One region of the Paenibacillus hebaui genome, then DNA from elsewhere that is predicted to be linked to it. Evidence: riboswitches for the same ligand, from Rfam matches in the RefSeq annotation. Region 1 holds a riboswitch; each other region holds the start of a gene.
What was found. A riboswitch is a leader RNA that binds a small molecule or an ion and turns the genes downstream of it on or off. The one in region 1 is predicted to bind cyclic di-AMP.

Region 2: another riboswitch for cyclic di-AMP. It lies ahead of ACR32F_RS10710 (C40 family peptidase); the one in region 1 lies ahead of ACR32F_RS00155 (ubiquitin-like domain-containing protein).
Region 3: another riboswitch for cyclic di-AMP. It lies ahead of ACR32F_RS17905 (3D domain-containing protein); the one in region 1 lies ahead of ACR32F_RS00155 (ubiquitin-like domain-containing protein).
Region 4: another riboswitch for cyclic di-AMP. It lies ahead of ACR32F_RS06915 (hypothetical protein); the one in region 1 lies ahead of ACR32F_RS00155 (ubiquitin-like domain-containing protein).

What each region holds. Positions count from the first base shown of each region.
Region 1 is NZ_CP196836.1:31,278-37,423, reverse strand. It holds gene yabG (sporulation peptidase YabG) at 25-921, opposite strand; gene rsmA (16S rRNA (adenine(1518)-N(6)/adenine(1519)-N(6))-dimethyltransferase RsmA) at 981-1,883, opposite strand; gene rnmV (ribonuclease M5) at 1,888-2,433, opposite strand; gene ACR32F_RS00155 (ubiquitin-like domain-containing protein) at 2,589-3,773, opposite strand; cyclic di-AMP (ydaO/yuaA leader) riboswitch at 4,046-4,298, opposite strand; gene ACR32F_RS00150 (TatD family hydrolase) at 4,540-5,310, opposite strand; gene ACR32F_RS00145 (HD domain-containing protein) at 5,648-6,146, opposite strand, start outside.
Region 2 is NZ_CP196836.1:2,315,776-2,321,921, forward strand. It holds gene ACR32F_RS10685 (YkvI family membrane protein) at 22-1,077, opposite strand; gene ACR32F_RS10690 (xanthine phosphoribosyltransferase) at 1,282-1,863, shown strand; gene ACR32F_RS10695 (hypothetical protein) at 1,961-2,290, shown strand; gene ACR32F_RS10700 (hypothetical protein) at 2,411-2,629, shown strand; gene ACR32F_RS10705 (carboxymuconolactone decarboxylase family protein) at 2,769-3,098, shown strand; gene ACR32F_RS10710 (C40 family peptidase) at 3,204-3,668, opposite strand; cyclic di-AMP (ydaO/yuaA leader) riboswitch at 3,675-3,806, opposite strand; gene pelA (pectate lyase) at 4,217-5,176, shown strand; tRNA gene ACR32F_RS10720 (tRNA-Leu) at 5,357-5,440, shown strand; gene ACR32F_RS10725 (carbohydrate-binding protein) at 5,549-6,146, opposite strand, start outside.
Region 3 is NZ_CP196836.1:4,050,973-4,057,118, forward strand. It holds gene ACR32F_RS17875 (DUF4247 domain-containing protein) at 1-414, opposite strand, end outside; gene ACR32F_RS17880 (DUF4178 domain-containing protein) at 426-932, opposite strand; gene ACR32F_RS17885 (DUF350 domain-containing protein) at 956-1,357, opposite strand; gene ACR32F_RS17890 (PspA/IM30 family protein) at 1,454-2,125, opposite strand; gene ACR32F_RS17895 (hypothetical protein) at 2,246-2,590, opposite strand; gene ACR32F_RS17900 (polysaccharide deacetylase family protein) at 2,745-3,536, shown strand; gene ACR32F_RS17905 (3D domain-containing protein) at 3,748-4,425, opposite strand; cyclic di-AMP (ydaO/yuaA leader) riboswitch at 4,428-4,627, opposite strand; gene ACR32F_RS17910 (amino acid ABC transporter ATP-binding protein) at 4,896-5,618, opposite strand; gene ACR32F_RS17915 (ABC transporter substrate-binding protein/permease) at 5,605-6,146, opposite strand, start outside.
Region 4 is NZ_CP196836.1:1,566,007-1,572,152, forward strand. It holds gene ACR32F_RS06895 (XRE family transcriptional regulator) at 1-8, opposite strand, end outside; gene ACR32F_RS06900 (urease accessory protein UreF) at 280-981, opposite strand; tRNA gene ACR32F_RS06905 (tRNA-Leu) at 1,344-1,426, shown strand; gene ACR32F_RS06910 (glutathione peroxidase) at 1,598-2,074, opposite strand; cyclic di-AMP (ydaO/yuaA leader) riboswitch at 2,444-2,620, shown strand; gene ACR32F_RS06915 (hypothetical protein) at 2,737-3,135, shown strand; gene ACR32F_RS06920 (HAD family hydrolase) at 3,296-3,979, shown strand; gene ACR32F_RS06925 (Nramp family divalent metal transporter) at 4,134-5,486, opposite strand; gene ACR32F_RS06930 (organic hydroperoxide resistance protein) at 5,890-6,146, shown strand, end outside.

The DNA.
Region 1 (6,146 bases):
TATTAGGGCTTTTTTCTGCCATCATCAGACGGCTGATGGATTCACTTTTAACGTTGACAAATCATTTAACCCTGGCAGACCTACCCGGTAACTGCCCCGTGTCTCAACACCACCCACACCCTGGCTGCCACTGATCGTATTATGCAGAACGTCATTCATGTTCACCGTATCCCGAACCGAAGTGAAAGCCGCCTTGGCTGCCACATATACGGGATCAAGGGCATGAATAAGAATTCGTCCCGGCGAACTGGCAAAGTTTGCCCCAGCCCGCAGCAGCGCTTCAAAATGGGACTGACAGGCTCCAGCTACAATGGTGAGCGCGTCTAGGTGCCGCTCATACTGCCTTGCAACCTGAATAGCCGCCACAAAATTCTGGGAATTTTTATAGCTCCCCAAACTATATAAATCATAAGGCTGACGCGTCTTCAGCACCCCGTCGTGACCTGTAATGACCACGATATCAGGACGTACTTTAGGTAATAGACGGTATAAGGTATCTGCCATAGCCGACTCATGAACATATTGTCCTTCTGCGGGAACACGAAGCTGTTCATAGAGATTCATGCTTTTCTTCAGATAATTGGGATCGCCGTCCAAATGCAACACTTTGCCGGGCATCTCGAAATAAGCGGGGTCCTGCTGAGCAGACCATTCCTGAACCAGACCTGCGCGGTTGCGTTCAGCCTGTTCCATTCGATTCTGTTGCAAGCGCGAGAGGGTCTGATGTGCCTTCACATGCGCTTGCCTGGTCTTGGCACTTTGCGGCTCGTAGGGAACCTGTATCAAGTCGTCCATCGGGGAATCGGCTAACAGTCGGAACTCGGTCCCTTTAATGATCGCACCGTCCAACTGAAGGCCTTCTACCCGGAAAGTCACATCTCCGCCGTATGACTTCCGAACGACCAAGTCTCCGATATTCATCAACGTAATCACCTCTACCCCATCGTATGGGCAAAGACCCGGTTTGGTTCATTCGAATTTTACAGCGCTGCGCGTACCCCTGCTTCCCACAGTACGGTGCTGAGTGTAGCATACTCCTGCAGACTTAACGTCTCTCCGCGTCGGGACGGTTGAATTCCTGCCTGCTCCAGCAGTTGGTCTGCCTGTTCCCTGTTCTCCTTTGTAAAGAAGCGGGCTTTCAGGTTGTTGGAGATTGTTTTTCTCCGCTGGGCAAAAGAAGCCTGTACCACTTCAAAGTAGTGTGCTTCATCAGGAATCTCAACTGGTGGTTGCTCACGTACCTTGAGTTTAATAACAGCTGACTCCACATTAGGCTGCGGAATGAAGACCGTAGGAGGCACAATACACACGAGCTCAGGCATACTGTAGTACTGAACTGCGATGCTCAGACTGCCATAGTCTTTCGATCCCGGTGCAGCAGCCATACGTTCAGCCACTTCCTTTTGAATCATGACAACAATGCTGTCTACCGGCAGCTTCTCTTCCAGGAGCTTCATCATGATTGGCGTCGTTACATAGTAAGGCAGATTTGCTACTACACTTACTTTATCCACTGTTGCAAAATCCGTGCGGAACAGCTCGGCCAGATCAAGCTTCAGCACATCCCCATGATGCACACGTACATTCGGATATGGCTCCATCACTTCTCCTAGGATAGGGATCAAACGCTGGTCAATCTCTACGGCTGTGACAGGACCAGATACCCGAGCCAATCGCTCTGTGAGTGCTCCAATACCCGGCCCAATCTCCAGTGCCCCCTTGGACTCGTCCAAATCGGCTGCGTTAACGATTTTGTTTAATATATTTTGATCGATCAGAAAGTTCTGACCCAGACTTTTCTTGAATGAGAATCCATGTCTTTGAATAATCTCTTTGGTTCGTTTGGGCGTTGCAATTTCTATCGTTTCTTCCTTGTCCTTCATATGCTCACAATCCTTCACGTTCAATTTGCGCTAATGCTGCGGAGAACTCTTCCCGTGTAATTTGAAATACACTCAGACGTTTGTGAAACTGCTTGCCGTTACAATATCCAATACCCAGCAGATTGCCCATCTCCATGCGCCGTGCAGCCGCTTGCGGGTGTACGATAAGCCCTGCGGCAATCAGGTCCTCCCAATCGATCAGGCTCGGGGCACCCTCGTATGAAGTATGTACGCGCGCCAGAGCATGCCGAATCGCCTCCGGTGAGGCGTTCTCGATCCCAATGTCCCCTTTGCGCGTTGCATCGGCTTCCGGAATGAAGGCGTGCTTGCAGCCTGGGACTTTATTGGCAATAATTTTACGAATGCGTTCGCCGGCATGATCCGGGTCTGTCAGTATAATGACACCACGTCTCTCTTGAGCGAGCGCAATCCGCTTCAGAATGCGCTGGTTGATTGCAGATCCACCTGTCTCGATTGTATCTGCCTGGACCGCGCGACGAATGGCTACGGTGTCGTCACGTCCTTCCACCACGATGACTTCTTTTATCATGTTCCATTTCTTCCTTTCTAACGCAAAAAGAAGAGGAATATCCTCTTCTCTGCCAAACGGCGGGGGAGACTGCATTCAGACCCCTCCGCCGCATATTCCGCATGAATCAATCATGCAACTATTTTATAGCATTCCCATTTCAAAGTAAAACGAAATTAGTTCGCTTCCGGCTTCACCGGACCGATTACATAAACCGTCTTGCCTTTCTTACGTCCGAAATTCAGGGCATGCTTTACACTATCATAATACACATCAATTTTGTGGCCTTTAATCGCACCACCTGTGTCTTCCGCACGACGGAAGCCAAGGCCTTCGATATAGACCCACCAGCCAATTGGAATGATTTTAGGATCAACCGCAATGGTGCGCCCTTCCGTTACACGAGTACCGGAAGCTGTTTTAGTACCAATGCCAGGCTCTTCGGAAGAGTAGGCAGTCATGGATACGTTCTTAAGGACTTTGGAGTATTTAAAAGAAGTCCCCGATACGTTAACTACTTTGCTGCCCGAGGCAGATGTTTTCTTCGAGTTCGTTGTCGTTGCTTTTTTGGTTGTAGATGTTTTAGCCGATACCGTCTGAATCTTCGGTTCTTTCACGACTGGTTTAGCCTTGGTGCCAACAGCGATCACTTTATCAACTCGATTATTAGCAACCGATTTGCCAACCATTTTTTTGGAGACCAATTCTCCATCTTGGAACACCTTTTCAATATGCTGTACAATGGTGCCTTCTTTACCACTGACAACGACGCGATTGTCGCCTTTGTACAAGCTAGGGTCAGCCGTTTTGATCACTTTATAAGCAACCGGCTGTTTCACATCTACTGTACGCTTTGTTACACGCACTACACGGATTTTCATGTCCGCTTTAATGTTGGTCCCAAGTGCAGGATACACTTTATCTTTACTTGCAATCTGAATACCTGATTTTTGAATCGCATCTTGGACCGATGAATCGGTTGTATACAGAGTCTTGGTGTTTCCGTCTGCCGTAATATTAACTGGAACGGCCCGCTCAATAACGATGCGGTCTCCATCTGCAATGGCCCCGTTCAAGGGCATGGATACCTGATCGTGAGGGCTGACTGTGATTGACTGCTCCTCCAACATTTCTTGAAGCATTCCTGTACGAGTCTCTACCGCTTGAGCTTTGCCATCAATAACCAGTGAAATTTGCTTCCCGGCCTGACCGTAAACGACTAACAAGATCATGATTGTAAGCGCAATTGAGAAAATCGCGATCAATGCCATTTGACGCAAGTTCTCATGCTTCCACCGCAACGCGAAAGACTTACTGGATGATCGTGACTCATGGGTCTCTTCTGGTTGGAATGTGCCCACTTCTCCGTCCTCCTTCATAGCCTCGCCGTCTAAAGTAATGCATGATGTCTTTGACGTGACTATACCAAATTTTCTACAGAACACAGGTTAGACTAACATAACCGGTTCTGCACCATGAACCAATCTTCGCAACATGATGTCATCGTCCTGAATACTTACCGTATGATGACTGTCTTTCTTTTATTCAAAAACAAAAAAGCCAAAGAAAGAGTTTAAGAGGAACTCTTTCGTGGCTTCCGAATGATTTTGAATATCGGAAATTCATGCACGAGGTTGCCTCTCTTTTTCCGCTTGCGAGGTTAGCTGTCGGGTTCGGGCGAAAGAGAGCCGCCCTATCTCAGGTCATCCGCTCATGGCGGACGCCCTTGAATTCACCCCGAGACCCAAAGAAGAAATCAAATACGGCTTCGCAGATCCATTCGCTGTTTTGGGTCAGCGAATGTTGCGCATCGGTTACTTCCACCGATGTTTAAGCCCTATTGGTTCCCCCGCTCTCCGTTAACGGAGACTCAGCGAGACTGATTCATGAAAGTAATGTTGTTTCATCGGAAAGTGTCCCTTTGTTCATCCCCCGAACATCTGTCCAATTTTCCGCGCAACAATTCACTGAAAAGATGATATCCTGTTTTGATGCATGTTGTAAAGCATCGATCAAGTACGTTTTTCTGAATATTTGGTTAAAATATTGTAATATTCTTGATTTATTTGGATCAAAGAGCAAATTAACTCCGCTTAACTCCCTTTTTCACCTGATTTACTCGATATCTTAACGAATCCCAAATCGTTCCATGGCATTTTTGGTTGTTATTGCAGCAATTTCCTCTAAGGAAATACCTTTAATTTCCGCAGCTGCTGCCGCAACCAGACGTACATGCGCTGTCTCATTTCGTTTGCCACGATAAGGATGAGGTGTCAAATAAGGAGAGTCCGTTTCGAGAAAAAACCGATCCATAGGGACCTTCTCAAGTACCTCCTTGGGCTGCTTTGCATTTTTGAACGTGATTGGCCCACCAAAGGACAGATGAAAGCCCAGATCCAGGCACATTTTCGCCGTTTCCCAGCTCCCAGAGAACGAATGCATAACTCCGCCTACCTCGCCCGCCTTCTCTTCACGCAAAATCTTAACAATATCCTCGTGCGCATCCCGATTATGGATCACAATAGGCATATTCACTTCACGAGCCAGAGCAATTTGTTGTCGTAATACGCGGTGCTGCACTTCCTTCGGCGAAGTATCCCAATGATAATCCAATCCAATCTCACCGATGGCAACCACTTTTTCATGCTTGCATAAAGATGCAATCCATTCCAGATCGCCCTCCTGCATCGTGATCGCATCTACCGGGTGCCAACCTACAGCTGCGTATATAAAATCATAGGTCTCAGCCAGCTTCATCGTGGATGGAATGGTCTCCCGGTTAAAGCCAACATTGATCATACGGCCAATCCCTGCATCCACAGCACGCTGAATCATGTCCTCGCGGTCCTCGTCGAATTGCGGTGCATCCAAGTGAGTATGTGTGTCGAATAACATCATGTATATTGCTCCCTTCGTGTCGAATAAATATTATCCCTTTTCTCAACTAATCATTACCGAAATTAAATTCATATGAATTCCTAAGATTTAAATTTTAGTCCATTTTCATGACTTGATTCCTTTACTTGGCAGGCACATCATCAACATATGGAGATATCCTGCGATTTTAAATCTATATATAGCTAAATTCCGGCCAAATCAGATGTTTCCAAAATGCTCTGATTACAAAATTATGTCGATCTACATATACTCTCCATTAAAGCAGATTACTGTATCATGGAAAATAGCTCTTTTAGAAAGCCTTTTGCATGCATATTCATCATTAGAGTTGGACCTATTATGAGAAGTAGGGGCGAATATGGGACGGTAATTCATGAATAATCGGATCTACCTTATTTTGCGGATAATACAAGTGATGTTTTCCCCGATGAAGACCACTGATTGAACGGACAATATCGGAGACTTCCGACAACTCATGTAACTTATCCTGCCGATCAAGCAGGAGAATCTGCTTATCCGTCGACTCATTCGGGCGAAACACATCATACGGGTTATCTGTTGGAAAATCAATTTCAAGATCATACTCGGGATTGAGACCTGCTTTAATAAAGGCTTCCCGAATCTCTTCAATCATGCTTAAGTCGATCTGTTCAAGCTCAACATACTTATATAATTTGCGATCCATAAAACGTTCGCACAATTCACTCAGAACAGCATCGTCCTCTTTGCGCCACTGCATAAACGCCGTCTGAATCAAAGCCTCGTCCAGTTGCAAATATTCATCCACCGATAGTTCTCCTTGGAATAACTGAGGCAGAGGATCGATCAAGAAGCGG
Region 2 (6,146 bases), 2.3 Mb from region 1:
TAAAATACATAACCATGAAGTTCAGATGTTTTTGCGTCCATGAAAGGCGCCCCAGCGGTCCAGCACCAATTTGGCAGCCCAGACCAGTGCCATACTTCCGAAGATAGGATAAAGGATGGATAGCAGAGAGCTGAATCCAAACTGACTGAGTGAGTAACATAACAGCATAATGGTTAATGTAATTAAACGAGGATGTACACGTAAATGCTGCCTGAGCTGTAGGGTCATTCCATAGATGTCGGCCACAAATGTACTGAATATTTCCATGAAAATGAGGGATACATAGACGGATTGCACCGCCCATCCAAGTTGAAAGGCAATGCTGCCCATCGGGATTTCGAATTGGATGATGCCTGGCATCTGTGCTGACATGGCGAAGTGAGCTGCCATTAGCATGAATCCCACACCAATGCCTCCCAGCACTCCGCCCCATTTCAGTACTTTGCGACTGCGAATCTGGTTACCTAGAGGTACGAGAACGGCCTGGGCCAGCACCAGATTGAACGAGGTGTAAAGCAGTGGAGACAGCCAAACCTGAATCGGGCTTGCGTCTGTCGTAAGTGTTATAAATCGCATAGCACTTGGATGATGAAGAGTGCTGGTAATCATGAGCAGGGATAACAGGAGCATCATCGGCACTACGATGCTATTCATCTGAAGAATGGCTTGAATGCCTCGTCCAAGCAGCAGATATGAACCTACGAGCGTGACAATTAAGCCAGTCTGATAATGTAATCCCAGGTGTTCGACGAAAACAGAACCTGCCCCAGCAAGCATCACACTGTTCACGCCGATGAGAATGAGGAGAACTACCCAAGTGATCCATTTACCTGCCTTGTGGCCAAATAAGTGTTTGTTGAGGTCCTCATAGGTGCGGGAACCGGTATCGTGGGCAATCAGCATCATTTTGGTACCTAACCAGACAAAGAGTATGGTGGATAAGCCGATGGTGATGGTGGCCCATTTGCCATACTGGGTAAAAAACTGCAAAATTTCCTGTCCGGTTGCGAAGCCGGCTCCGACAACCGTTCCGATGTATGTAAATGCAATCTGCAGCACCCGAAATGTCTGTCTCATATGTTTCCCCTCTCAGGCCCCTGTATAGTTTGGACATGCGGGTACCATGGTACAAGGTATGCTTGACCCACGAAAGTCATGACAATCGATAGAGAGCAGTGGCTTGAAAAAGATAGTCAGAACAGTGCTCAGGCAATTTCGCTTGAACTCAGAGCTAGATATATGATACTTTTACCTCATAGGATAGGCTGGGGAGGTCAAATTATGGAAGTATTGAAACAACGAATTTTACAAGAGGGTGTCGTCATCTCGGATCAGGTGCTTAAGCTGGATGGCCTGTTGAATCACCAGATTGACCCTGGATTGACGATGGAAATGGGACGCGAGTTTGCTGCCCGTTTTCGTGAAAGTGGGGTAACTCGGGTGTTAACCGTAGAATCTTCAGGAATTCCGGTTGCTTTTGCCGCAGCTTATGAACTTGGGGTACCGCTTGTATTCGCCCGTCGCAAAAAAACACTCTTGGCTGATCCCGATGCCTATTGTGAAAGAGTACCATCCTTTACCAAAGGGATCGTAACGGATATTATGGTATCCCGTGAGTTCATTCATGAGAATGACCGAATTTTGTTCATTGATGATATCATTGCCAATGGGGATGCCGCTCGTGGAGTGATTAAAATTATTGAACGTTCGGGTGCGGAATTGGTCGGATTCGGTGTTGTGGTTGAGAAATGTTTCCAAGCGGGAGCACGTACCATTCGTGAGCAGGGTATTCCAGTGGAAGCCTTGGTACGTATACGTTCTCTGAACGATGGAACCGTGCAATTCGACGATAACGTAATGTGACATTTTAAAGGAATAAGGCCTATTTTTTGAACTATGCCTTTGCATGACCGCTGATTTCATTTATAATGGGGTTATGTTAGGGAGAGGAGGCAACACCATGGGGAACCAACCTGCAACAGAACAATTTTTTATTGATAAGCTGGCGAAATCGAAAGTTCATTTTGAACGTGCCCTGGATTGTAAACATACGGAATTCGATGACCTTTATCCCTATATGATTGAACATCCTCAATTTTTCTGGTACAAACGCTATGTTGCCTGGTCAGAATTGCTGACGATTGTAGGCTTGTGCGAAGAGTTGTCCTTCTCTTGGAAAGAACAATTTACACCGCATCAAGTTGCGTACCTTGAAGAACGTGTGATGTCCGCCAAAGTGCTTGATTTTTGGTTCGAGAAGAACGACAGCAAAGAGCACGCGCAGCGGTAACTTTCAGTCGGGGACATATTTTCGAATGACATGACAGTCCAATACAGTCACGTGAGACCTAAATGACTTTTCATTTAGGTCTCTTTTTGTAAATTAATTTGGAGTATAGGAGCCATGGACATGATTAGTGATACAGAATTGGACACCTTGCGTTTATCGGGGGAAAAAGTAAGAGTGGTGCGGGACGAGCTGGAGTCTAACGATGTAACGGGTATTGTTGTTGCCTGGGATGGCGAGCAGGTACTCATCCGCCGTCAGAATCGGCGTGTTGTTAAGCTGGATCGCCATTACCGATATCAGCTGTTCAGCGAGCCGCGCCAAAGCCCGCTTAGTGAGTAATCTCTTGTGATTTTACTGGGACCATGCGAGCAATGCTTGGAATTACCATGATGTTTTGGCATAAATGATTCACTCGGGAGAGAAGATAGGTACAGTGAGGACGTTCTGTAACTATAGTCGAGAGGAAGTGCTGCAAGCTATGACATTGATGAATGATAAAGTTCATGCCTACAAGGATCAGATTGGAGCATTGAGCGATGTGTTACCTGGTGTAGTGAAGTCTTATCATGAGTTTACCGGAGAGTGTTTTCAGCCTGGAGTCATTGATGCAAAGACAAAACAGCTGATTGCACTCGGGATAGGCTTGTTCGCGAACAATGAGGTATGTACGTTCTACCATGTGGAAGAGGCCCGTGCCAAGGGCGCTACAGATCAGGAGATCATGGAGACGGTTGCTGTGGCCGGAGCTGTAGGAGGCGGACATGCACTGTCTCAGGGTGCCATGAGGGTTCAAAAGGCGCTACATTAAGTATAGAAGTCGAGAGTACACCTGTTTCGTAAACATAAGCCCCAAAACAAAGAGGAGGTTCCGGATTTACCCGGAGCCTCCTCTTTGCAATATATCAGACCAAACCTATATTTTTCCGAGCATTTTGTTATACATAAATTGTCCTGTCACCCGGCGTGAAGTTACGTAGCGATCGTTGAAATACGGATTCGCTAGTTTGGTGATGCTTACACCCTTGCTGCTTGATGCATGAGCAAATTGTCCGCCACCAATGTATACGCCAGTGTGTGAAACGCCGTTGCCCATCGTATTGAAAAATACCAGATCACCTGTACGAAGATTGGCCTTGGATACTGGAGTACCTGCTTTGGCCTGCTGCTGTGAAGTACGAGGTAACTCAATGCTATATTTGTTGAAAATATATCTCATAAATCCTGAACAATCAAACCCGGCGAGAGTAGTACCACCCCATTTGTAAGGTATGCCAGTCATGTTGTCAACTACGGTGTTAATACTACTTGCCTGTGTGCTTGTTGCACCGGATGTGAATAGAACTGCTGCTCCAAAAATAGAGATGATAAGCTTTTTCAAAATTTATTGTTCTCCCTTCGATGCCTACGGAGTTAGCTAAGGGTTCGGTTGAAGGTTCCCTATATTTCCTATGTACAAGAATAATTCACCCAGAATGGTTCCTCCGTTTTCAAACATGAAACTCGGCAATGAATAATTAAGTTTTTGTAACCTTTTGACACTATATTGCATAAATGCGTAAATGTCAAACCTATATTAATAACTTCTTAGCACCTCAATGTTAAAGGAATTCAAGCTTTTTAGGTGGAATTGATGTTGCCGTCTAGATATGCTTGATGACAAAAAAGTAATATTGTTTCAGCGGTCATCCAATTGGACAAATAAGTAAGTTTGTCTTTTGTGATTAAAACGATCCCGAAAGGTTCAATTCAAGTGCTTTGTTACATTTTGTTGCAAATATTGACAAAATCCGTTTTATTGCATAAGATAACTTCATTCTATACCACATATTGGATAAAAAGAAATATTAAAGGTTAGATAAATAAATAAAGGAGGAGGGAAGGGGTTTATTTTGTAGTAATCAAAAAAAATTGGGGAGAGTGAATGAATTGTTAAAACCTAAAGCGAGATTTGCATCTTTCGTATTGGCATGCACGTTTGTTCTATCTATTGTTGGGGTGGCATTCCAACCTGTTGGAACCGTGTCTGCTGCTGATGCTTCCGGAACTACAGCCAGTCTTTCTGATATTTTGAAGAACCAGAGAGCTGACGGAGGGTGGAGAAAAGATTACAGTCAAAATAGCGGGGAATGGGCAAAGTCCACGATCGACAATAAAGCTACATACTCAGAAATTAGAAGATTGGCTAAGGAATTCAAAAAGACAAATGATCCGCGCTACTCAGCTGCTGCGATCAAAGGAATCAACTTTTTGATCAATATGCAGTATTCGAACGGCGGATGGCCTCAAGTCTACCAAAGCTCGGGATATCACAAGCACATTACTTATAATGACGATGCCATGATTAATGTAATGTACATGCTGGATGAAGTAGCAGCGCGCAAGGGTGACTTCTCGTTTATCGACAGCACACTTGCCAATCGAAGCAACAACTCAGTTGCTAAAGGGGTAGATGCTATCCTGAATACACAGGTGGTTTCAGGTGGCAAGTTGACAGCGTGGGGACAACAACATGATTCCAGCTCCCTTCAACCGGCAGGAGCAAGAATTTATGAAGTACCATCTCTGACGGCTAGTGAGAGTGTAACGATTGTTAATTTCCTGAAGACCAGACCTGCTAATGCCAAAATTACGGCATCCATCAAAGGAGCAGAGGCTTGGTTCAACAAAGTGAAGATTTCGGGATACAAGTACGAAAGAGCAAACGGAGACAGCAAAATTGTCGCTGATTCCAAAGCGGCACCCATCTGGGCTCGCTTCTATGAAGTGGGGACAGATAAACCGATCTTTATTGGTCGTGATGGGGTTGTTAGATACAAATTAAGTGATATTGATAAGGAAAGAAGAGGCGGTTATGCATGGTATGGCAACTGGCCTTCCAAACTGTAACATTTAAACAAACGTGAGGCTTGACATTGTACATCGATAGCTGGCTATAAGCGAAGCCCGAACTGGACATGAATGTCTGGCTCGGGTTTTATTATATTGTTTTGAGTATTGACATGCTGTATCCCACATGATATATTATTTCTTGTCGCCGAGATACATAATGTCGGAGATATACAATATGCGGTCGTGGCGGAATTGGCAGACGCGCACGGTTCAGGTCCGTGTGGGCTAACCCCCGTGGAGGTTCGAGTCCTCTCGACCGCATCCAATAAAAGGTTCCTTGTTAGGCTAACGCCTTCGGGGAACCTTTTTTGTGTTGATAACATGAAATGTAATTCTTCTGTTATATCGTCCCAACTTTGTTGGTTACGATTACTGAGCCGATACATGGATACGATCGATATTTGGCCCCTCTGTGCCGGTCGTTACCACTTTAATGGTATTGGTATTCGCGTTCATGGGCACTTGAATCGTTTTTTCTACCCAGGTGGACCAACCTCCCGTTGCTGAGAAGGGGGTATTGCTGATCACTTTGGTTCCGTTTACGAAAACATCGAGATTACGGGTCCCGCTTTCCAAGGCATAGCGAAACTTTACATTTTTGGTTCCGCTTACAGCATTATTGATGGCATTCCACTGAATTGCGGAGTTAGTCGAGCCGTTGAAATTAACATACCCGGAGCCAGTGTAACCGGAATTAATCGTTTCAATTACTGCATCAGTGAGTGTGGTTCCTGTCTCTGCTTCATATGTGGTACCGCTACCAGGATTACCACCACTGCCACCACCTAAACTGGCTACAAACGTGGTGACACTTTGGGCTGGAAGCTGAGCTGTAAAGGCGCCATTGGATACATTGATTGGTGAGCCTGATTGCAGATTTCGACTGGCATCCGTCATCCAGGAGGAGACGGTAGAGGCATTGCCGTTTTGCAGCACAAACTTCTGATTTGCTGACGAAGTGCCACGG
Region 3 (6,146 bases), 3.2 Mb from region 1:
ACCAAAAGAATCAAATAAGTTACCGATTAACGTTGCGGTCAAGTACCCTTGCAAAAAGGATGAATCATAATTCTGGCGAACATATTCCTTGGAATCCACCTCAACTAGTGTGTCTTCCGCTTTGTTGGGGTCCTGTTGCAAATGATAATACTGGTCTTGATATACCAGGAACATCCGCTCTGTATTTTCCGCTGAGATCTGATCCGGTTTGCGCTGATCAGACAGTTCCTGAGCTACCTCAGGTACCGTCTGATCAGCAGCTCGGTACACGTAGGATGTCATATTACCACTGCCGCTAACCGATTCAAGCGGGTAGGTGTCCTGAACGGAAGGTGCTCCGCACGCGGACAACAGGGACATCACAAGGCTGAGGACCAGCATTAATTTTAATCCATGTGCCAAGCACTTTTTCATTGGAACCTCTCCTAGCTCGAACGAATCACTTTGATATCCGCAGGAAGAATGGACTCACCCTCATACAGTGAAAATCTTCTGTCTTGCCACTCTACGCGCAGAAGCATGTTATCATCTGACTGATATTGCCATACCAATTGCTCCCCGGCCTGACCATAGGGTGTCCTGCCTGCAGTGGTGACCATTCCTCCGTATTCTTCCTCCAGATGGTATGCGCGTCCATCCAGATCCAGCAAAGTAGGCACCTCGTCAGGCGCATCAAGCCTGCCATCAATGGGTGTATAAAGGGCGTAACGAGTGATTTCCCGCTCTTCAATATGCAAATATCGAAATGCGGTACCATCCTGAAGCGTGAGCACAACTGCATTTCGAGCGCGATTTTGTACCCGACCAACGACTTCATAAGTTACCAGAGAAACCTCACAGATATCACCAGGTGCAAGCTGAAGCATAGTTTTCTCTGCCTGCGGCGGTTCGGGTTTCGTTAGTATTCCTTTAATTCGTTTCCATACACTCATACCGATTACTCCTGTTCTTTATCTTATAAACAAGCTGCAATGATTAATGCGCCCACGATGTGAAGTGCACCAGAGAACAAACCGTATCCTGTTTTTCCCTGCTGAATGCCCGTATCCAGATCCAGGTTGGCCCATCTGCGGATGATAAAGTGAACAACACTCTCCAAAATCAGCAAAATGATAAATGAAACGACGGACACCAGTAATGCTTCTCCAAGATGACCCGCTGTCGAGATAGAGGTTGCCAATACATATCCCTGAGCAAACAGCTTCATAACCATACGTGTCGTAACGGCCATATTGCCTGCCTTCACTTCAGCAAAATCCTTATATTTCGTGAACAAAGAATCCACATACATCAAAACAAACAACAAAACCGAACCTGATAATGCCCAGACCAGCATTGCCAAAATGTTCAAATCCATTTACATAGCCCCCACATTTCAACATGAACCGCATTTAAAAGCGAAGGAGAAAGCCGGTCTCTCCTTCGCTGGTTAACCCTGATCAATTACAAGGTTCTAGTTCTTATTATCATACTGCTTCATCAACGCAGCCAATTCATCCTCAACTGCCTGGTCTTTACCCATCTTCTCGAACTCTTCATCCAACGATTTCCCTTTGGATGACATTTCGTTGCTTGCCTCAGCTTGAGCTTCCATCTGCATCATTTTTTCTTCCATGCGCTTCATACCAGCACTAGCTGTATCGGAGCCGAATCCGCTCAGTGCCTTGTTGATTTCAGTTTGTGCTTTTGCTGCGTTATAACGCGCAACCAATGTTTCACGTTTATTTTTCATCTGGTTCAACTGTTTGCGCATTTCGTCCAGCTTACTGCGCAGGTTATCAGCAGATGCCTTGTTCTGGTCATAGCTTGTTTTGTACTCGGTCATCTTCTCTTCAGCGACCTTCTTCTCTTCCAATGCCCGACGAGCAAGCTCCAGGTTCTGTGCACGCGCAGCTGTGTGTGCTTGCTCTTCACGCTTCTTCACGAGAGCTTCCTGTTCTTCGAACAGTTGCTTGAATTTCTTCTCAATGGCAATCTGAGCAGCAACAGCTTTCTCCGCATCTTCTAGATCTTCATGCATATCACGGATATATTGATCGGTCATCTTGATCGGATCTTCTGCCTTGTCAATAATGGAATTAATGTTAGACATGGTTAAGTCACGCAATCGTTTGAAAATGGACATTATGGAATTCCTCCTAGTCGATAGTACATCCTTGTATATAATCATACATACGTAGGAAGTTGCCTCTCGTTTCAATTTTAACAAAAAAAATCATGAAAGACGATTATCCCCCTTATGGAACTATTGAACAGGCCGATCGGTTTTGTTCAAATGCTCATCGAGCAACTTCTCTGCAGTCTGCACAATCTCATCAATCTGCATTCGTGTAATTGTATCAAAATGAATACCCATAATAACGGTCACTGTTACCTGCAAGTGAGCCGCTGCCTTGCGAGCAAGACGTTCACACAGCTCTTGTTCTTTGTGCCCTGGAATTTGAACCGTAGCCCCACTCACTCGATCACGATCGGAGTAAAATGTCGCAACCGCTCCGATATGCGATTTTCCTCCAGTCACCAGAAAAACCTTATCTTCTCCAGCTTCAATTACCTGCAAACGAACGGATTTCAAGTCATATGTATTCATCTAATCCACCTATCCTTTTTTATATATGATATCTATGGTGGAATTATCGCTGGGATTGAAAAAATGAGCAATGAAACATCTCACAGCACGCATATTCGTTGGATTCTTCGGGCATACCATAGAGAACGCAAACTGGGAAAAGGAGGCCGCTATCATGCGTGTACGCCTCATTATGTTATCGGTCATAATTATTCTTCTTGGAGGGAGTTATTCTCCTGCTTTGTTATGGGCTGCTTCAAGCCTGCAAAGTGAACCCGCTTCGAATTCCAATTCTTCACAAGAAGAACAGCTGACACTTGGACAGCTCCGACAAAAATATGCTGATACATTCAAAACCAATGGTCCCTCTACGAAACAGGTCGCACTGACGTTTGATGATGTCCCTGATCCACGGTTCACCCCGCAGGTTCTGGATATTTTGAAGAAATATAAGGTAAGAGCTACTTTTTTCATTGTGGGAAGCCGTGCAGAGAAACACCCGGATCTGGTGAAACGCATGGTGAAGGAAGGACATATCGTAGGCAATCACAGTTATAATCATCCCGAGTTCAGCAAGCTGACCATGAATGCATTTCGTAAACAAATCCTACATACAGGAGATATCATTCGCAATCTAACAGGTTACACGCCCAAGATGATTCGCCCACCCTATGGGGACATTAATGAACAACAGCTGCAATGGGCTGCCAGACAACATTACAGCATTGTGAACTGGAACGTTGATTCACTAGATTGGAAAGGTCTTTCCAAAGACAAGGTGAAAGAAAACATCCTATCCGCCGTGAAACCCGGTTCAATCGTTCTGCAACATGCAGGAGGCGGTGTGGGATCGAATCTGAGCGGTACAATTGAGGCACTTCCTGAAATCATTGAGGAGTTGCGTAACCACGGGTATGATCTGGTAACCTTGGACGAAATGTTGGGGCTGCCAAAGGGCAAGAATTAGAAAGCTTCCTTTACGGGTATCCTCGCATGGATCAGCACTAGAAGCAGGTGTGTACTGACGGATAATAACATCACTCGTTCAGATTCTACTGCGTCCTTCGGCTCTTTCAGCTTCGCTGCCATCGGGTATAAAAAAGGTGTCCGTCAATCACTTTAACCGTGACCGATGGACACCTTTTTTTTCTTGGATGGATGCAAGACCTATCTCTGTGTTATTTCAAAATATACAACTCTACATTCTGGAAGCCAAATGTGCTCACAGACTGTTTACTTCCAGGGATAAAGATATCAATCCGATGGCCTTTGATAGCGCCTCCCACATCACGTGCTGTGGCTACAAATGCCTGTTTCGGCAGTCCGGGATGACTATGACCTGTCACCAGCACTTTAGTACCCAGTGGAATTACAGATGGATCTACTGCGATCGTGCCCAATTCTAGTGCATTACCGAAGTAATCCACCGCACCCCATCCCCCGTTTTCGGATGCATCTGCAGAGTATGCCGTTGCTTTCACATCCACTGCCTTGCTGTAATCGAACGTTTTCCCCCAGGCTTGAACGACCTTGTTATCTGCGTTGACATCCAGACTTGCTGTCGTGACTGTTTTGGCCTGTGATTTAGCCTCAGGAGCCGCAGCAGCTGCAGATACCGTGTTTGCTTTGCCAGGAATCGTAATTTTTACACCACCATAAATGTTGTAAGGCGAAATGTCATTATTAGCTTTTATAAGTGTGTTAAGTGCTACTCCATATGTCTTCGATAAGGTGTAGAAGGTATCCCCTTCTTTGGCCACATGAACTGAATCTGCGTGAGCCGGAACGGCTTGAATGAGCATTACTGCGGTCAGCAATGCTGTTGCTGTTTTGGCTATACGTTTCTTGTTAATCATGGTCTTCCTCCCTCATTATGCCTGCGAAGTTAGTTGTCGGATTCGGATAGAGGAGACCCACCCTATAGGTACTAAATCACATTCCATACGTTATGTACGACCTAATTCACCCCAAGCAGCGTGCTATAGATCTTCCCCTGCACAATCTGCATCGTTACATCCTCCACACTTCCCACTCTGAAAGTTTCGGCAGGAACAATATATCACAATATTGTAACCTATAGTTGTAGTAAATGTTACCAAATACGTGTACAGCGTTTAATCCATGTGGATTAAATAAAGGTTTTTCAAGAAATTGTCTATAAAAAATGATTAATATCGGTAACAAAAACGTTACTTTTTATGTAAATTCATTCTTATGCTACCCATAAAAAAGAGCCTTACCGACTTGAAGTCAGTAAAGGCTCTTTTTTGATACTATCTCAAGCAATGCATATACCAAAATGGCATGAGTAATCGTAACAAATTAATTAAAGCACTTTGGCAAGGAAGTCACGTGTACGTGCATGTTTGGGTTGACCAAACACTTCTGCCGGTGTTCCCTCTTCAACAATAACTCCGCCATCCATGAACAAGATACGGTCACCCACTTCACGAGCAAAACCCATCTCATGCGTTACGATAACCATCGTCATACCGCCTTCAGCAAGCCGTTTCATGACATCGAGCACTTCCCCGACCATCTCAGGGTCCAGCGCCGAGGTAGGTTCATCAAACAGCATTACATGTGGTTGCATGGCAAGTGCCCGTGCAATGGCGATGCGCTGCTTCTGTCCACCAGACAGTTGATTCGGGAATGTATCCTTTTTATCAGATAAGCCAACCGTTTTTAGCAGGTCCGCTGCAATTTGGTCCGCTTCCTGTGACGATTGTTTTTTCACTTTAATAGGAGCAATCGTGATGTTCTGCTGCACCGTTTTGTGCGGGAACAGATTGAAATGTTGGAACACCATCCCCATTTTTTCACGCGTTGCATTAATATTGTGTTTCGGGTCCGTGATCGACACGCCTTCGAAATCAATTTCACCTGAAGTAGGCTGCTCCAGCAGATTCAGACAGCGCAGGAAGGTACTTTTTCCCGATCCAGATGGACCGATGACCACAACAACCTCGCCTTTGCCGATTGTAACGTTAATGCCCTTAAGCACATCGTTGTTTCCATAAGATTTGTGTAATTGTCTAACGTCTATCACTTGCACTCAACTTCCTTTCCAATCGACCGAGCAGCTTGGACAATATGAATGTCAACACAAAGTAGATCGCTGCCGCAATAAGGAATGGATTCATTCCCTGGTACGTAATGTTTTTGACTACACTTGCCTGGTACATGATATCCACCATACCGATAACCGAAATAATGGAGGATTCCTTGATGATGGTCACGAACTCATTACCAATTGCCGGCAATACGGCTTTGAAAGCTTGTGGAAGCACGATATATCGCATTGCCGCGCCTCTCCCCATACCCAGAGAACGAGCCGCCTCCAATTGACCTCGATCCACACCTTGTATACCTGCACGGAAAATCTCCGCCAGATAGGCACCGCTATTAATGGAAAGTGTCATAATACCAGCCTGTAGAGCAGAGAAATTAATACCAAAGGTCAAGGAAACACCATAGTAGATAATCATTAATTGCACCAGCATTGGTGTACCCCGAATGACCTCAACATAGGCTGTTCCAATCCAGCGCAGAATGGCCACGTCATGCAGACGGAACA
Region 4 (6,146 bases), 1.5 Mb from region 1:
TTGTTCAAAAGGGTTCACCCCTCAGTTGGAATGTAGTATTCAGCTGGCCTTTCTTTGTGTAAAATATATAGAGATGCGAGCTGTAAATTCAATTATATACGTAATTACGTTATCTAACAATTAAAAAAGACGGAAAAAAGTGTATTTTTGGTTTTAAAATGGCGTAAATGCGTTAAATAGACAGAGAAAATGACATAAAAAAACACACCAGCAAGGAGTTTGCGGCGTGTTTTTTATATCCTACTGTATGGGGAGGCAGGTAGTGTGGAGGAGAGGGGGTCACGCCTTATAGGCGTGAAGACCGGCTCCGAGCATATGGAAGCTGGGGAACAACGATTTTATGGACACTGAGGCTGGCTGTGCCAGCCCATCCGCAGCAGAGGCGCTGACGGTATGCCATTCATGCTCCAGGTCTGCGGCCAGGCGAACCAACAGTTCCTGAGTTGTATCTGTGTTAAGAGGAATGACTTTGGAGGCTTCGGCTATGCAGGCACTCATGGCTGAGTGCAGATAACCAAGGACCGCATCCTCGACAGGGATATCGAGGTGGTGGTTAATCCAGGCATGAACAGTGGAGAGGCAGCCGACGGATTCATACTTGGCCAGGATCTGTTCGAGTTGGCTAAAATCAATCCAGGGATGGAGTGCGCGGGCGAGCTTGATCAGTCGTTTACCCATAGTGGAGGCATGTTCTCTGAGATCCACAGGAGTTCGCTGGACGTGAACAAGCTTGTCGATCAGGGCTGTACGCCATGTATCATTATGATCTGTAGCTGTGTAAATACCTTTAATCGCCATACCTTCAAGACGAACGATACTGGGGTGCAACTGACAACGCATGAACGATTCCAGATCTTCAGCATTACGAATGGTACCTTCAGCGATATGGGCATCCATACCGAAGGAATGAGTAAACCCTCCGACCTGGATAGAGGAATCAAGCAGTTTGACATAATCGAGCAGCTTATTCCCACGGTTCACAATCTTTCGCCTCCTACATTCGTTAAATGTTATGTTAAATAACATTTGTACTCCTGTTTAGTTTGTTTTATGTGTGTAAATCCGAATTATATGTTATATATAATCACACAAATATCTGATTTTTGTCAATAGTTCTCTGGTATTTAAAGTAAAATAGTTTTTGTGTTATTATATATGACTTGATGAGTAGTTTTTAAAGGTGAAATGAGATCCAATGTAATGATATGCATTTGATAGGATAAAATGACGAGAATATCCGTTTTATGAAGAAAAAACGAACGTTAAAATGACATTTGAAAAAATACTTTACTTTTAAATATGAACCGGGTATAATCAATTCTGTTGCCGATTATTTACGACATGCGGTCGTGGTGGAATGGCAGACACGCTACCTTGAGGGGGTAGTGGGCGTATGCCCGTGGAGGTTCGAGTCCTCTCGCCCGCATCATAATGAATGATAAGAAGAAGCTTCCCATATTGGGTGGCTTCTTTTTTTTATTGTACGGATAGGCAGATCCGCAAACGAAAAAGGTCATCCGTTTGCCCAGGTTGAATTGTTGTTCTCCACGGGTTCGGATGACCTTATTATGTTATTTATTGCATTTATGCCAATGGCTTATTTAAGCAAATCCTTAATGTCCGCCTCAATCTTGTCAGGTGTTGTTTTGGGTGCATAACGTTTCAGAACACGTCCGTTCTGATCGACAAGGAATTTGGTGAAATTCCACTTAATTGCTTTGGAGCCGAGCACACCAGGAGCCTCTTTGCTGAGATGCTGGAAGAGAGGGTGCGCGCTCGAACCATTCACATCGATTTTCTCAAACATCGGGAAGCTAACACCATAGTTCATCTGGCAGAACTCAGCAATATCGTCGGAAGAGCCTTTTTCCTGTGCAAACTGATTGCTTGGAAAACCGAGAACTTCAAAAGGGGAGTCCTTAAACTTGTCTTGCAGCTCTTGCAGACCTTTGAATTGGGGTGTGAGGCCGCATTGGCTTGCTGTATTCACGATAAGCAGTACTTTGTCACGATATTCAGACATTTCAACTTCCTGACCGCGAAGGGTGTTTACTTTGTATTCATAGACTGACATGAGAATCGCCTCCTATTATGTGTTCTTCTATTACCTATTATATTGATTGCAATTAAATAATGCAAAATTAATATCGTCTTTTATGCTCATTTAGGGCATGTATTGTATAAACTGTGAATGATATTCCTCATGATTTTTGAAAAAAAGAGAATTAGAGAGATTTGAAGACTTGCATGTAGTATAAATACGATGTAAGCGTTATTATTGGCATGGAATGGTGAAAATCCGCCGATTCGGTGATCTGTGAAGACTTTACACCGATTGGGCGCGGGTGTATGATTCATATCGTAATTTCAATTTAAATTAAATTTTTTACATGAAAAACGAAACAAACGATAATATCGCTCTGATTAATCATAATAAGGAACGATGTTTTAATCGCTGAGTTTCCATTCATTTCATGGGTGGGAAACGGGGGAACCAACAGGATGCGCTGTTCACGACAGTAGGCATCCATGGGGTGAATTTTCCGGTGACAGCCGGAAATAGGGCGACTCTCGCGCCCGAATCCGTCAGCTAACCTCGTAAGCGTTAAAGGGAGAGGCAACAAGCCGTACGCTGGTTCATGGCGTTTTTCGCTATGAATTATTTAAGAAGCGTCCGGGAGGCCTTGGTCCCCCACGCTTCTTTTTTGTTGTCTTTTCACGCTAAGGGAGGAACGAATGATGGATAAAGAGATGATCTTAGTGACTGCTCCAAATGAGGCAGGCCGTAAATTTATCAAGCTGCTGATGTACAAAAAAATGCCGTTTGCCGTTCTGACCAACAGTGCAGGGGAAGAACGGAGGCTTCGGAGAATTGGAGTGGAGCATGTCATTCGCATGAATACGGCTGCAGCTCAGAAATGGTTTCTGCCGCAGGGCAGCGTCGGCAACGTTTTTATTTTTGAGAACAGTCTAAACCTGACCTGTCGGTATTTACAGATCTGTCGCTCATGGACTTCCAAGTCTCTATGTGTTATTACAGAGCAAAGCCATCCTAAAGGAATCTACCGAGGTATGGGAGCAGACCGAATTGTTTATTCTTTAAATGGTGAGGTTGGGTTCTTGCTTAATGGTTAATGCGCTCGCTTGTGATTGATCCGGTGTCAGCTGCCTGTTATAATTGTAATTATAAATAAACGGAATTCTGAGGAGACTCATGCATGATGGTGAGTCTTCTTTTTTATGATTCAGGCAATGGAAGAGATCGTTTTCCTGTGGCTCACAAGGAGGAATAGGCGTGCCGGATGTACATGGGTTAAAGTGGTTGTTCTTTGATGTAGGGGATACGCTGGTGGATGAATGGGAGCCAGTGGATGATATTATCGGGCAGTTTGTTCGCGAGGCTTGTGCGTTAGGATATTCGGTGAAAATAGAGACGGTACGAGAGCTGTTTGCTTTGTGTTACCGAAATTATGAGCAGTGGCCGATGAAAGTAGCCATTCGCACATGGATCAGTGATGCCGAACATCGGGAGCGGATTCAGGAAAGATTGAAGTTTCGCAAGGAACTTGAACGTCCCTTTGCGTCTGCCGACGTTGTTCTCCAGACCTTGTCGGAGCATTATAAGATTGGCATCATTGCCAATCAGAGTCCGGGGACAGAAGATCGGCTGGAGAGCTACGGGTTGCGCAGATATGTGGATGTGCTCGCCTGTTCGGCTGAAGAAGGAGTGTCCAAGCCTGATCCTGAGCTGTATGCTGTAGCGCTGAAACAGGCAGGATGTAAACCCGAGGAAGCGGTAATGATCGGCGACCGGATTGATAATGACATCATGCCTGCGAAGAAGCTGGGGATGCACACGATACGGATTTTACAGGGGTATGGCAGATTCCAGCCAGAGCGTGATGATGAGGAGCGTCCAGACTGGACGATTGAATCACTGGAGCAGCTTCTGCCTCTGTTGGTCATAGATCGGGATTAGGAAACTGAAAATATATAGTAGCAATTATTCTATCATGGTAAAGTTGCTGCACAGCAGTATAAAAGGCTGATCGTCTCAAGAGATACGTGACTTGAGACGATCAGCCTTTTTGAGTTATTTGCTTTGTGCTCGGGTTGCTGCTATTAGAATGTTATTAGAACAAGAGGATGGTTTGGATAATCAGGTATACATTTAGAACAACAATAACTCCAGCGATGATCCAGGAGATGATTTTGAGCCACAATTTGTTGGCAAATGCACCCATGCTTTTTTTGTCACTCGTAAACATCACCAGTGGAATGACGGCAAAAGGTAATTGCAGTGATAGCACGACTTGGCTCAGAATCAGCAGTTCCTCTGTGCCGTGTTCTCCAGCAATGGCTGTTACAATAACTGCCGGAATGATGGCAATTAGACGTGTCACGAGACGACGCAGCCATGCCGGAATGCGAATGTTCAGGAAGCCTTCCATTACAATCTGCCCGGATAGCGTACCGGTGAGAGTTGAGTTCTGACCTGAAGCGAGCAGAGCAACACCGAACAGGATGCTTGCAATGGTTGTGCCCAGCAGGGGTGTCAGCAAATGATAAGCATCTGTGATCTCAGCAACCTGGGTCATGCCTGCGCTATGAAATACAGCGGCGGACACAATCAGGATGGCTGCATTGATGAACAGGGCCAGCGTTAATGCGATAGTTGAATCCATGGTGGAATACAGAATCGCTTCTTTTTTACCTTTAGGTGTTTGTTCAATCTGACGTGTCTGCACAATGGAAGAATGCAGATAAAGATTATGTGGCATAACCGTAGCTCCGATAATCCCTATGGCGATGTAGAGCATGGCTGGATTTTGTAAAATCTCGACATTCGGTACAAAACCATGGAGTACCCCACCCATATCCGGTTTGGCAAGAAATAGGTCAATCCCGAAGCAGAGGGCGATGGTAGCCATCAGCACAATGACTAGTGATTCCAGTGCGCGGAAGCCTTTATTTTGTAACAACAGGATGATCAGTACATCGACTGCGGTAATAATGACGCCGTATAACATGGGGATGTTAAATAGCAGCTTCAGTGCGATGGCGGAACCAATCACCTCGGCAAGGTCGGTGGCTGCAATCGCAAGCTCACACAAAATCCATAACATGATGACTACAGGCATACTGAACCGTTCGCGGCAGGCTTGAGCCAGATCCCGTCCTGTAACGATCCCGAGCTTTCCAGCGAGTGACTGTAATACAACAGCCATCAGGTTCGAGATTAGAATAACGGACAATAAGGTATAACCGAACTGAGAACCACCCGCAATGTCGGTTGCCCAGTTCCCTGGGTCCATATAACCAACGGCAACGAGGTACCCTGGACCAACAAAGGCAAGGAATTTTTTCCACCAGGCGGCGTTCTGTGGCACTTTCATGGAGCTATGGGCTTCTCCCAGAGAAGGGGTCAACCCTGTAGCCGCCACTGGTTCATTTGAAGGCGCGCTGAAGGGATTCTTTTTACTCATTATATAATCACCTGTCTTTGAAGATTTGATATTCTGTAGGAAGAGGAACGGTGTCGCTCCTTGAATTAAATCTGGAAAGTGAAATTGAAATTTTTTAACCACGCTATTTGGATTTATGCAAAATGCTCATGTCTAAATGTTTATGTCGATACTTACATTGTACTCCCTCAATTATTTTTGTCTAGTGCAACTTTTGTGTAGAAGGACAAGATTAGTTCAAAGAGGGATTCGTGTCTTCGTATATTACCCAACCTTGCATAAATTACCGATATTCATTCCACATGCATGAAAACGATAAAGATGTAAAAGCTGAATAAAGAATCAAAATACGTTTCAAAATGAGCCAGAAGTTTAAATTGAATTGTAGGCAGCAAAAAACTTGAAGGTGAAGGAGAGATTCTTAATGGAAGCTTTATATACAGCAACAGCGACAGTTAAAGGTGGACGTACAGGTTCGGTGGCTTCTTCAGATGGTGTGCTCAAGCATGATCTGAAAATGCCGAAGGAACTGGGAGGCTCCGGTGGTGAAGGAACCAACCCTGAGCAGCTTTTTGCAGCAGGATATGGCGCATGTTATGAAAGTGCTCTTGCCAATGTAGCGCGCAAAGCGGGTGTGAAATTGGAAAATGTGGTCGTAACAAGCAATGTATCTATCGGTAA